Regions from separate parts of the Wujia sp. genome, predicted to be linked through region 1. Evidence: predicted binding sites of a transcription regulator. Region 1 holds the regulator's gene; each other region holds the start of a gene.
What was found. The regulator NrdR, encoded in region 1, represses ribonucleotide reductase genes. The targets are predictions, from matches to a motif close to CACAANATNTTGTG.
Positions count from the first base shown of each region.

Region 2: nrdD (anaerobic ribonucleoside-triphosphate reductase) is a predicted target of NrdR. The motif match lies at 2,832-2,845, and genes of this name have one in related genera.
Region 3: nrdD (anaerobic ribonucleoside-triphosphate reductase) is a predicted target of NrdR. The motif match lies at 2,079-2,092, and genes of this name have one in related genera.

Region 1 is NZ_DBMFCD010000007.1:22,144-26,400, reverse strand. Features, by position in the region: gene ACZQK9_RS07950 (ABC transporter permease) at 1-894, shown strand, start outside; gene ACZQK9_RS07945 (YigZ family protein) at 958-1,572, opposite strand; gene nrdR (transcriptional regulator NrdR) at 1,593-2,048, opposite strand; gene ACZQK9_RS07935 (YlmC/YmxH family sporulation protein) at 2,053-2,319, opposite strand; gene ACZQK9_RS07930 (DegV family protein) at 2,359-3,234, opposite strand; gene ACZQK9_RS07925 (RnfABCDGE type electron transport complex subunit B) at 3,456-4,241, opposite strand; gene ACZQK9_RS07920 (electron transport complex protein RnfA) at 4,255-4,257, opposite strand, start outside.
Region 2 is NZ_DBMFCD010000004.1:65,390-69,646, forward strand. Features, by position in the region: gene nrdD (anaerobic ribonucleoside-triphosphate reductase) at 404-2,590, opposite strand; gene carB (carbamoyl-phosphate synthase large subunit) at 2,970-4,257, opposite strand, start outside.
Region 3 is NZ_DBMFCD010000003.1:25,879-30,135, reverse strand. Features, by position in the region: gene nrdD (anaerobic ribonucleoside-triphosphate reductase) at 1-1,969, opposite strand, end outside; gene tig (trigger factor) at 2,324-3,475, shown strand; tRNA gene ACZQK9_RS04195 (tRNA-Leu) at 3,559-3,642, shown strand; gene ACZQK9_RS04190 (alpha/beta hydrolase fold domain-containing protein) at 3,907-4,257, shown strand, end outside.

The sequences.
Region 1 (4,257 bases):
CGAAAATTATACTGGTGCATGCTGGGCGTCCTGCTCATTTTAACCGGAATCTACGCATTGCTTCCGGCGAAGAGCCGGTCCACAGAGATCCGTGTTGCCGTATATCTGGAGGATACCAGTGCATATACAACGCATTTCAAAAACGAATTAAATGCCAGCGCTTCGCTCTATCAGTTTTATTATGTTGACACGTCCAACGAAGTGATCCAGGATGTCCAGGCGGGCGATGCGGAATGCGGCTTCGTCCTGCCAGACGGATTTTTCTCCGGCTATATTGATGGTTCCGGAGAACCGAAGATTTCCTTGTACGAGACAAGCGCAAGCACACTTTCCTCTGCCATCAGCGAGACATTCTTCCATTATATCTTCAAGGTTGCTTCCCCACAGATCTTAGTTGACACGATTGACGATGCAGCGTTATCCGAAGATTTAAAAAGCCGTATGCAGACATACATGGACAGCGATACGATCTTCCGTATGTCGTCCGTCACAGATGGTGCTTATGATTATAAGGAAAATACCTACCGTATCCAGCTTCCAATCTTCGAATGTACCTGTCTGCTCATCCTGTTTGCCTCATTATTCAGTCTGATGCTGTTCTTACAGGATCAGGAGCGTGGCATCTACATTGCACTTTCCGGCAGACGCAGATATAGTATTTTATGCGCAGGGCTTCTGGCTGGTATCCTTCCAATCTACGGAATCGGCATGCTGTGCAACATAATTACCTATGGAACTGCAACGCTATTGCAGGTAACACTTGTCAGCCTGCTCGCCTGTCTTCTATCGCTTGTGCTTTCGGTGTTCATCAGAAAAAGCCGGGCACTCGCCAGATGGATTCCGGTGTTTTTACTAATTGCCATCGCGTATTTCTTCGTGAATTATATTCTATGATATCGTATTTTCAGATAGTTGAAACATAAATTTAATATGATACAAACGAAGAACAGGACGGGATCATCCAAAGATCTCGTCCTGTTCTTCAATCTGCACTCTTGCATTCGTAGCATCGGTTATCTCTTTTAAGATTGCTTTTGCATCACCGACCGGAATATGTACCGTAAAAACCACATCCTCTGCAAATTCCGTGTTGATAATCGCAACCTGTCTCGTATTCAGGATATATTGTATTTTTCCCATATCCGTGTAATTCGTCCGGATGAAAACCGGAAGTAATTGCTGCATTAACTTCGTCGTGCACGCTTCCAAGGCTTCCTTCGTTGCCTGCGTGTATGCACGGACAAGTCCGCCCGTACCAAGTAATGTACCTCCGAAATACCGTGTCACTACCACACAGATATCATGGATTCCGGAATTCTGAATCAGCTCCAGCATCGGCTTTCCTGCGGTTCCCTGCGGTTCTCCATCATCCGAAAAACGAAGCAACGGCATTTCTGCGCCCACAGAAAATGCAAAACAGTTATGCCTTGCATCGTAATGCTTCTTCTTGATCTTCTCGATAAAAGCATACGCCTCTTCTTCTGTCTCAACTGGGGCAACCTGGGCTATAAAACGGGATTTCTTCTCAACAATCTCGCCCTCTGCACCCTCGATCAGTTTGATATAGTCCATAGCATGCCTTTCCGTTTCCCTTACTTTGTGTCCAGAAGCTTCTTCAGCTCACTCATAAAGGTATCAGCATCCTTGAACTGACGGTAAACGGATGCAAAACGCACATACGCAACCTGATCCAGATCTCGAATCTGATCCATCACAATCTCACCGATCTTCTCACTCTCGATCTCCCGCACGCCGAGATTGAAAATCTTGTTCTCGATTTCGTCGACGCATGCTTCGATCTGATCTACGGATACCGGACGTTTATGACAGGAACGTACAACACCGGACTCAATCTTGGAACGGTCATATGTCTCACGATTCTTGTCACGCTTGATGACAATCAAAGGTATCGTCTCCACCTTCTCATACGTGGTAAAACGTTTTCCACACTCATCACACTGTCTTCTTCTACGGATTGCCTCATTGTCATCTGCTGGTCTTGAGTCAATCACACGCGTATTATCATCTCCGCAAAATGGGCACTTCATATGTTTATTCCTTTCCTCCCTGAATTTTCCGTATATCGCAGGCATCGATATCAACCAGGACGATGTCCGGTCCGATACGCACAATGTTACAATACCGGATGTAATATTCTGTTCCCGAACCAAAGCACGAAAATAATTTGCCCGGTCCCGGTACGATGATTGCAAGTATCTTCCCTGTCTCACAATCAAACTCAACGTCGGCAACATAGCCGAGCCGTCTGCAATCCTTGCAGTTTATAACTTCTTTTTCTTTTAATTCTAAAAAGCGCATCGAATACCTTCGCTTTTTATAGTTAGTATATGCACCGGATTACCGCTTGTCACCCAAAAAGAACAATGTCATTGTTCCGGGGCCTACATGAGCCCCAATAATTGGTCCAACCTCACTGATTATAATCTTGTCCGGATGAAATTTTTCCTCTACCTTCGCCTGAACATATTCTGCATCTTCCAGGCAATCTGCATGGCAGATCAATACCATATCCTGTTTATCTGCATAACTTCCCACACAGTTTTCCATCTCAGACACAAGCTGGTTTAATGCTTTCTTACGTCCACGTACCTTGCTTTCTGCAGCAAGCCTGCCCTCTATATCCACATGCAATACCGGTTTTAACTGAATCATACCTCCGATCATCGCAGCCGTCTTAGAGATACGTCCTCCTCGCTGCAGATAAGTCAGATCATCCACAGTAAACTTATGAACAATGTGATGTTTTAATGCTTCCAGTGCCTGCATATTCTCCTTTGCTGACATGCCCTTCTTCTTGTTCTCGATCGCATGATAGATCAGCATACCATGTCCACCGCAGGCACAGATTGAATCAAATACACAGATATCCGCATCCGGATATTTCTCCTGCATCTCTTCCCTGCATATAAATGCATTATTGATTGTACTGCTGATGCCGGATGAAAGACAGGTGAATAATACGTCTTTTCCTGCAGCTAAGGCCTTTTCAAACTCCTCTTCGATATCGTTGATGTTGGGAGCTGCCGTCTTTGTTCCCTCTCCCGCACGCATGCGATCATAGAATTCTTTATTTGTCAGCGTCTTTTCTCTTCCATCGAATACCTCATCTCCGATCTCAAAGCTGATCGGGATGATCACAACGCCCTGTTCCTCGGCATAACCGACAGGCAGGTCATTCGATGAATCTGTGATAATAACGTAATCTCTTTCCATATTCTCTCCCATTGTATTCACGCTGTGGTATACAAGTTGTACATAATTACGAATTCCACACAGACGCGCTCCCGCTCGGTTCATCACGCAATGGTACTAAATTCACGGCAAACAAGTTTGCCATTCATTAAGTACCAGCGTGCTTCAACGGTCTGTGTTAGAATTGTAATTATGTACAACTTGATACACTCTATCGCTTTAATATTTTAATACCATATGTTCTATCGTATAATCTTTACTGGACATTTTTCCTTGCATGTGCCACAGCCGGTACATTTCTCGTAGTCGACAACTGCGAGGTGATCTTTCACGGTAATTGCTCCCTGTGGACAGTTTCTCTGGCACAGACCACAGCCGATACAGCCTGCGCTGCAGACTGCCTTTACATCTTTGCCGAATTCCTTCGAGTTACACTCGACAATGGCACCTGCATCTTCCGGTACCATCTCAATGATATGTCTCGGACAGGCAAGTACACACTGTCCGCACGACTTACATTTGTCCTTGTCTACGACTGCCACACCATCTACGATGGAAATTGCATCAAACTGGCAGGCACGCTTACACGAACCATAACCGAGGCAACCGAAGCTACAGCCCTTTGGTCCGCCACCCGGTGCATTTGCTGCAATCTGACAATCCTCAGGGCCTACATAGTCGTAAGCGTCCTTTGCCTTCTCACAGGTTCCGGCACATTTCACATGTGCCACATGTCTGACACTGTCGATCTCCCCACCGACAATCTCTACAATCTTCTTTGCTACGGCTTCACCACCGACCGGACAGGCATCCGGCTTTGCTTCGCCCTTTGCGATTGCTGCCGCAAGACCATCACAACCCGGATATCCACAGCCTCCACAGTTGTTGCCCGGCAATGCCTCACGTACTTTGATTTCCTTCTCGTCTACTTTTACTTTAAACTTCTCGCTCGCTACACCTAAGAGGATTCCGGCTAAAATTCCGACAATCCCAATGACTGCAGCCGCGTACAAAATCGATGCTCCCATTTCTTCGCCTCCTCTA
Region 2 (4,257 bases), on a different contig from region 1:
TCAACATATATTTCATTTTATTTCATTCTATATACAATGTATTGAAGCTAAGTAGTTCTAAATGTTCTGATTTACATTTTAATTTTATACGCCACCGCCGCCGATTCGACGTCCATGTCTCAGCGGCGGCTTGTTTGAACATCGTGTTCAAACATGGCTACTACTATTTACAGAACATCAAGAACTTCTAAGCTTCAAACATATCGTATATCTTCATGAAACAAAACGAAATATATGTTATACACATCGAACAATTCACAATTACCTATTTATGTGTTTTGTTATTCGACAATTACTCATACATACTAGCACCTTGGCGATGCTTAGGCAAGAGCTATTTTGCAAAAAGCAAGGCAGGAACATAAGAAATCGTCTGCGCCTGCCTTTGTTTATTCATATTCTTTTACAGGTGAAGTACGCGGTCTTTGATCTCCTGCGTCCGTCCCTGATTCCAGAACTGTGTTCCGATGTAGCCGCAGGTTCTTCGGGCAACAAACAGGTTGTTCTGGTCACGGTTGCCACAATTCGGGCACTCCCAGATAAGCTTGCCGTTCTCGTCGGTCACAATCTTGATCTCGCCGTCATAACCGCAGATCTCGCAGTAGTCGCTCTTCGTATTTAACTCCGCATACAAAATGTTATCATAGATAAATTTCATCACGGAGATAACCGCCTCCACATTATCCTGCAGGTTCGGTACTTCCACGTAGCTGATCGCACCACCCGGGGAAAGCTTCTGGAACTCGGATTCGAATTTCAGCTTGTCGAATGCATTGACCGGTTCGGTTACATGGATATGGTAGCTGTTCGTAATGTAGTTTTTATCAGTAACACCCTTGATGATTCCAAACCGCTTCTGTAAGCACTTGGCGAATTTGTAAGTTGTAGATTCCATCGGCGTACCATAGACGGAATAGCTGATGTTCTCTGCTTCCTTCCACTCTTTACACTTATCATTTAATTTCTGCATCACTTCGAGTGCAAGCTTCTTGCCTTCCAGGGAAGTATGTGTCTTGCCTGTCATACGCACGCACATCTCGCAAAGTCCTGCATAGCCAAGTGAGATTGTTGAATATCCATTGAACAGTAATTTATCGATGGTCTCACCCTTCTTGAGTCGCGCAAGTGCACCATGTTGCCACAGGATTGGTGCCACATCGGATACCGTTCCGAGCAGACGCTCATGTCTGCATCGAAGTGCCCGGTGACACAGTTCCAGACGGGATTCGAGAATCTCCCAGAACCGATCCATGTGTCCCTCTGCGGAACAAGCAACATCAACCAAGTTAATCGTGACAACACCCTGATTGAATCGTCCGTAATATTTTCTTGTACCATCCGGATTCCGCTGGCTGTCCTCGGATGTCGGGAATGACCGGCAGCCCATGCATGGATAGACATCGCCATTCTTCAGTTCGCGCATCACCTTTGCAGAAATATAATCCGGCACCATACGCTTTGCGGTGCATTTCGCAGCAAGTTCGGTCAGATACCAATACTTGGAATCCTCGGTGATATTATCTTTGTCAAGCACATAAATAAGCTTCGGAAATGCAGGTGTAATCCAAATGCCCTTCTCGTTCTTGACACCCTGGATTCTTTGCTGCAGCACTTCCTCGATGATCATTGCAAGATCATCCCGCGTCTGCCCTTCCGGGACTTCATCAAGATACATGAACATTGTAACGAACGGCGCCTGCCCGTTACAGGTCATAAGGGTAATAAGCTGGTACTGGATTGTCTGGATTCCGCTTTTTACCTCCGCACGCAGACGGCTCTCTGTAATCTTGCTGATTACTTCCTCGTCAAGTGCTTCGCCACACATCTTCCGCTCCTCGATTACCTGCTCGCGGATCTTCTTCCGGCTCACATCAACAAACGGTGCGATATGGGAAAGTGTAAAGGACTGTCCGCCATACTGGTTACTTGCTACCTGCGCCACGATCTGTGTTGTGACATTACATGCAGTGAAGAAGCTATGCGGCTTCTCAATCATTGTCTCGCTGATAACGGTTCCGTTCTGCAGCATATCCTCCAGATTCACGAGGTCGCAGTTATGTTCCCGCTGTGCGAAATAATCCGAATCATGAAAATGGATGATTCCCTGCTCATGTGCTTCCACAATTTCTTTCGGAAGCAACATACGCTTCGTCAAATCTTTGCTGACCTCGCCTGCCATATAATCACGCTGGGTTGAATTAATGACCGGATTCTTATTTGAATTCTCCTGATTGACTTCCTCATTCATATGATCAATCAGAGCCAGGATTCCGTTATCGGTCGTATTTGATTTTCTGGCAAGTTCCCGCTTATACCGGTAACGCACATACTTCTGGGCAACCTCGTATCCACGCATCTCCATAATTCCCGTCTCCACCATATCCTGAATATCTTCTACGTGAATCGCATGTGTCATGATCTCGATCTGTTTTGCAATGTTATCGGCGATTGCCTGCACCTGATAATCGTTCAACTGATGCAACCGGTCTACCTCTTTGTTTGCAGCATTGATTGCATTGACGATTTTGTCCAGATCAAAATTTACTTCCTCGCCATTTCTCTTAATTACATTTGTGTGTACTGCATCCATAATAACTCCCTCTTTTATGTTTCTATACAATATACTCCGTACTCGCACGATGCATTGTAAATCATTTATCTCCATTGCATCCAAACAATGCGAATGATGTTTCTCAGACATAATCTTTTCCTACCATACGCAGCAATTTCTAAATTATTTACAATGTATAACGTGAATACTATGGATATAACCAGAATGTATATTATGTTTTCTTATTGTACTAAATATAGTGTATTTAATTCGATTTGTACACTACATTTAGTGAACAAATGCTATTATAATACAGACGCATCAAAAAAGGAAGATGTAAATCTAAATTTACACCCTCCTTTTTTCATGTATACAAGTATACATTTTTTATTTGAATTTTACCGCATTTTTTTGTCGATTATTGGATTGCCTTATGAATCTCCTGCAATGACATAACACCGATCTCACCATATTTCAAGACTGCTTCGATACCCTCTGCGGTTGCACGTGCAGCTGCCATCGTGGTCATATATGGAACCTTTGCACGGATCGCGGTCTTGCGGACATAACTGTCATCAAACACCTTCTCTTCCTGTGTTGCCGGTGTGTTGATGATGAGCTGGATCTTGCCGTTCATCACAGCATCCACGATGTTCGGTCTGCCCTCCTGCATCTTGTTGATACGGTCTGCCTTGATGCCATTTGCGATCAGAAGCTCATAAGTAGTACCTGTTGCCACGATATGGAATCCGCATTTTTCAAATGTCTTCGCGATATCTACAACTTCCGGCTTATCCTTGCGGCTGACAGAGAAAAGCACCGTGCCTTCCTTCGGAAGTCTTGTCTGGGTTGCTTCCTGTGCCTTGTAGAATGCCTCGCCGACATTCGTGGAAAGCCCAAGTACCTCGCCGGTCGAACGCATCTCAGGTCCTAATACCGGGTCAACCTCCTGGAACATGTTGAATGGGAACACGGCTTCCTTCACGCCATAGTATTTCGGCTTTACTTCCTTCATCTGCGGAAGCGGAGATGGCTTGCCAGTCAGCTCACTTGTCATAATCTGCGTTGCAATCTTCACCATAGATACGCCACATACCTTGGATACCAATGGTACGGTACGGGATGCACGCGGATTCGCCTCGAGTACATACACCTTGTCGTTCTCGATTGCGTACTGCATATTCATCAAACCGCAGACACCCATTTCCTCTGCGATCTTTCTTGTGTAATCCTTAATCGTCTCCACGAGCTTCTGCGGAATTCCTCTGGATGGAAGAATACATGCCGAATCACCGGAATGAACACCTGCAAGCTCGATATGTTCCATAACTGCCGGTACAAATGCATGCTTACCATCTGCAATCGCATCTGCCTCACACTCGGTTGCATGACGCAGGAAACGGTCAATCAGGATTGGACGGTCCGGTGTCACACCGACTGCAGCTGCCATATATTTCTTCAAAGATTCCGGCTCGCTGACAACCTCCATGCCACGTCCACCAAGGACATAAGAAGGACGAACCATAACCGGATAACCGATCTTCTCCGCAACTGCCAGTGCTTCCTCAACATTCGTTGCCATACCGGCTTCCGGCATCGGAATATCCAGCTTCTCCATCATTGCGCGGAAGAGATCACGATCCTCTGCCATATCGATGACTTCCGGTGATGTACCAAGGATACGCACACCATTCTTCTTTAAATCT
Region 3 (4,257 bases), on a different contig from region 1:
TCTCGCCATCATAATCGCAGACATGACAGTAATCAGATTTGGTGTTGAATTCTGCGTACTGGATGTTGTCGTAAATAAAGCGGACGATTTCTTCAAGTGCTTCTAAATTGTGACGCATGTTTGGAATCTCTACATAAGAGATTGCACCACCGGAGGAGATTGTCTGGAACTGGCTCTCGAAGCGGAACTTGCTGAAAGCATCAATCTTTTCCCGGACATCTACATGATAAGAGTTTGTATAATAACCTTTATCTGTGACGTCTTCGATTGTTCCGAAACGCTCCTGGTCAATCCTTGCAAAACGATAGCAGAGGCTTTCTGCAGGTGTGCCGTACAGACCGAAGCCAAGACCGGTTTCTTCTTTCCAGGTATCGCATGCCTTGCGAAGACGGTTCATGACGCGGAGTGCGAATTCCTCACCGCCCGGTTCCGTATGACTCTTTCCGGTCATAAGCTTTGTTACCTCATACAAACCGATATAGCCGAGGGAAATCGTAGAGTAGCCATCCTTCAATAATGGATCAATCTTCTCTCCCTTTTTAAGACGTGCAATCGCACCGTACTGCCAGTGTACCGGGCTGACATCGGATGTCACACCGAGCAGAGCATGGTGTCTGCACATCAATGCTTCATAGCAGAGATCCAGACGTTCATCCAGCATGCTCCAGAACTTCTCTTCGTTGCCCTTTGCCAGAATACCGATCTGTGGGAGATTCAGAGATACAACACCCTGGTTGAAACGACCTTCCCATTTGTAATTTCCATTCTCGTCCTTCCAAGGAGAGAGGAAAGAACGGCATCCCATGCAGGAGAAGACATTGCCTTCGTAGTTCTCACGCATCTTCTTCGCAGAGATATAATCCGGATAGAGACGCTTTGCAGAACATTTGACGGCTAATTTTGTAATATAATCGTATTTGCCACCCTTTAAGCAGTTGTGCTCATCTAAGACATAAATAAGTTTCGGAAATGCAGGCGTTACATACACACCCTTTTCGTTCTTGATACCTTCGAGTCGCTGCCGGAGGATTTCTTCGATGATAGTCGCGTTTTCCTCGATATATTCGTCATTTGGATCAAGATTCAGGAATAATGTCACGAATGGAGACTGTCCGTTCGTGGTCATCAGGGTATTGATCTGATATTGGATTGTCTGAACACCGGAACGAAGCTCGTCCTGTAAACGGTCCTGAGCCATCTGCTCTAAGATCGTGTCGTCAATCTTATCTCCAAATTCTTCCACTAATTTGTTTTTATATTTGTTGTAGCTCTTGCGCAGATATTTGCCAAGATGACGGATATCTACGGACTGACCGCCATACTGGCTGCTGGCAACAGACGAGATGATCTGCGTCATAACGGTACAGGCTACCTGAAAGCTCTTTGGGCTTTCAATCAGCTTGCCGTTCATCACGGTTCCGTTATCGAGCATATCTCCGATATTAATCAGACAGCAGTTAAAGATCGGCTGTAAGAAGTAGTCTGCATCATGGAAGTGCAGAACGCCTTCATCGTGCGCCTTGGAAATCTTCTCCGGCAGCAGAACACGACGTGTCAGATCCTTGGATACTTCACCCGCAATCAGATCACGCTGGGTAGAAGCAACCGTTGCATTCTTGTTGGAATTTTCTTCCATAACATCCTTGTTACGGTTCTTGATCAGACTTAAAATGGAATCATCAGTTGTATTAGCTTTACGGACAAGCTCACGGGAATAACGGTAAATAATGTAAGTTTTTGCAAGAACAAACTTGCCGTCTGCCATCAATTTCTGCTCGATAATATCCTGGATATCTTCTACGAGCATACGTGGGCGGTTCTTACTCTCGATACTTTCGACAATCTCCTCAATTTTTTCATCTGTTACTTTTTCGCATGGTTCAACCTCAGCATTTGCCTTTTTGATGGCAGTGATGATCTTGCTTCGGTCATAGGTCACTGTATGACCATCTCGTTTGATAACTTTCATAAACCCTCTCCTAAAACTATCTGTTCAGTATATTTCTTTGGTATCCAAATAAAAACGTGAATACGGTTTCACATTATACCATCCCTCTTGTGCTTTGTAAACATAAAAACACTAAATATAGTATCGAAAAATTACACAAAAACTAGATGTTGCGATTTTTTGGACACCTAAAATGCCGGAAAACCGCGTATTCAAGCCATTTTTGTGCCTTATACGGGATAGAAAAATAGTATGCGCCCTGTGATTTCTTTGTGAAATATCAAAATAACCTTTTCATTTTCCTTAAAATATGGTATAAATGCTAGGGATTTAAGTTTTTGAATCCTATATTTAGGTTTAGAAGGGATATGTATTATGAAGAAGCAGTTTAGAACACTTGGGTATGTACTGAGCCTTGCACTTGGTATGACAATGCTGACCGGATGTGGAAAGAAGGTTGATGGCGTTGACCAGGAGAGCATGATTGACAAATATGCAGCGTATTGTGACCTGCCGGAGTATAAGGGACTGGAATATGAGGAGACAAAATCAACTGTGACAGATGCAGATGTAAAGACAAAGATTGATTCTCTTTTACAGCAGTATGCGACTAAGACACAGGTCAAAGAAGGAACAGTCAAAGAGGGCGATAATGTAAACATTGATTTTGTTGGAAGTATTGATGGCGTGGAATTCGATGGTGGCAATTCGAACGGTGCCGGTTACGATCTGACACTTGGCAGCGGAAGCATGATTCCGGGCTTTGAGGATGGTATCATGGGACACAAGGTTGGCGAGACGTTTAATATCAAAGCAACTTTTCCGGAAAATTATGGGAAGGAAAATCTGAACGGTAAGGAAGCAGATTTTAAGGTTACAATCAATTATATGACAGATACACAGCTTCCAGAGTATAATGATGCATTTGTTGCTTCTTATACAGATGCAACAACAGTTCTTGAATATGAGGATTCTGTAAGAAAAGATCTGGTGGAACAGTATGAAAAGTCTGATAAGAGTGCAAATGAGAGTGCTGTTATGCAGGTGCTTGTAGAGAAGACGACTTACAATGAGTACCCACAGAAGGAAATGCAGGATCTGATCGATCAGAGCATCGCGCAGCAGGAGAAAGCTGCATCCCAGTATGGATATTCTCTTGGTGATTATGTAACTGCCAGATATGGTTTCCGGAGTGAGGATGATTTCCGCGAGTATGTACAGGGACTGGCAGAGGATTACATGAAAGAGAAGATTGCCGTTTGTGCGGTGGCGAAGGATGCCGGAATTACTGTGACAAAGGAAGAAGTCGATGATTACAAGAAGACAGTGATGGATTATTATGGTTATGATTCATCTACACTGGAGGAAAATTACAGTTCAGAAGATCTTGTCTATTATGCACTGGCACAGAAGGTCGTTGATTACCTGTTAGAGAACGGTAAGGGTGTAGAGGCAACTGCCACAGATGCAACAGTGGAGACACCGGCTGCTACAGACAGTAATGCGTCTTCTACAGATGCAGAATAATTTAAAATGAAAAAGCGTTTCGAAATTATTAAAATTTCTGTTGACATTTGTGAAAAGAAATGATATGATACGAAACGCAGTACGCGGAAGTGGCGGAATTGGCAGACGCGCAGGCTTCAGGTGCCTGTGGTAGCAATACCGTGTGGGTTCAAGTCCCATCTTCCGCATCAAAAGGGATAGGCAATTGCCTATCCCTTTTTTGATGCGGAAAAGACCTTGAACCCATGGGTTCAAGGTCTCCTCGCCATAAATGGCTCGTCGGTCGGTTCGGTGGGAAAAAGGTCCACTGGACCTTTTTCTGTTTCCACCTCACCCCATCTTCCGCATCGGACAGAGGTAAATGCTTCCGCCTCACCCCATCTTCCGCATGGAGAAAATGAGAAGGAAAACAACTTGCCCATATAAGATAAGTTTGGTAAAATGTAAGTATTATGGGAAAAGCGATATCTTCAAAATTTCATAGGATGCGCGCAGAGGATTTAAAGCGGCAGGTGGAACTTGGCAAGCGGAAATCAGAGTTTAAAATTCCACCGTTTGTTGTCAAGCAGTTTGACATTGATGAGCTGCATGAAGAAGGACGGTTGTGCTATCGTCTCGTACCGAAACAGGGGTTTAATGGTACTTACATTATGTACCTGTATTCCAGCAAGCTCTGTTTCAAGATGAATTCAGCGGAATGGATGTTCCTTGCGAAGACGGCACTTGCCTGTCATGCGGGGATTTTTCTGCCGATGTATCCGTTGGCGCCTGAACATTGCTGCCGGGAGGTCTTCCAGATGCTG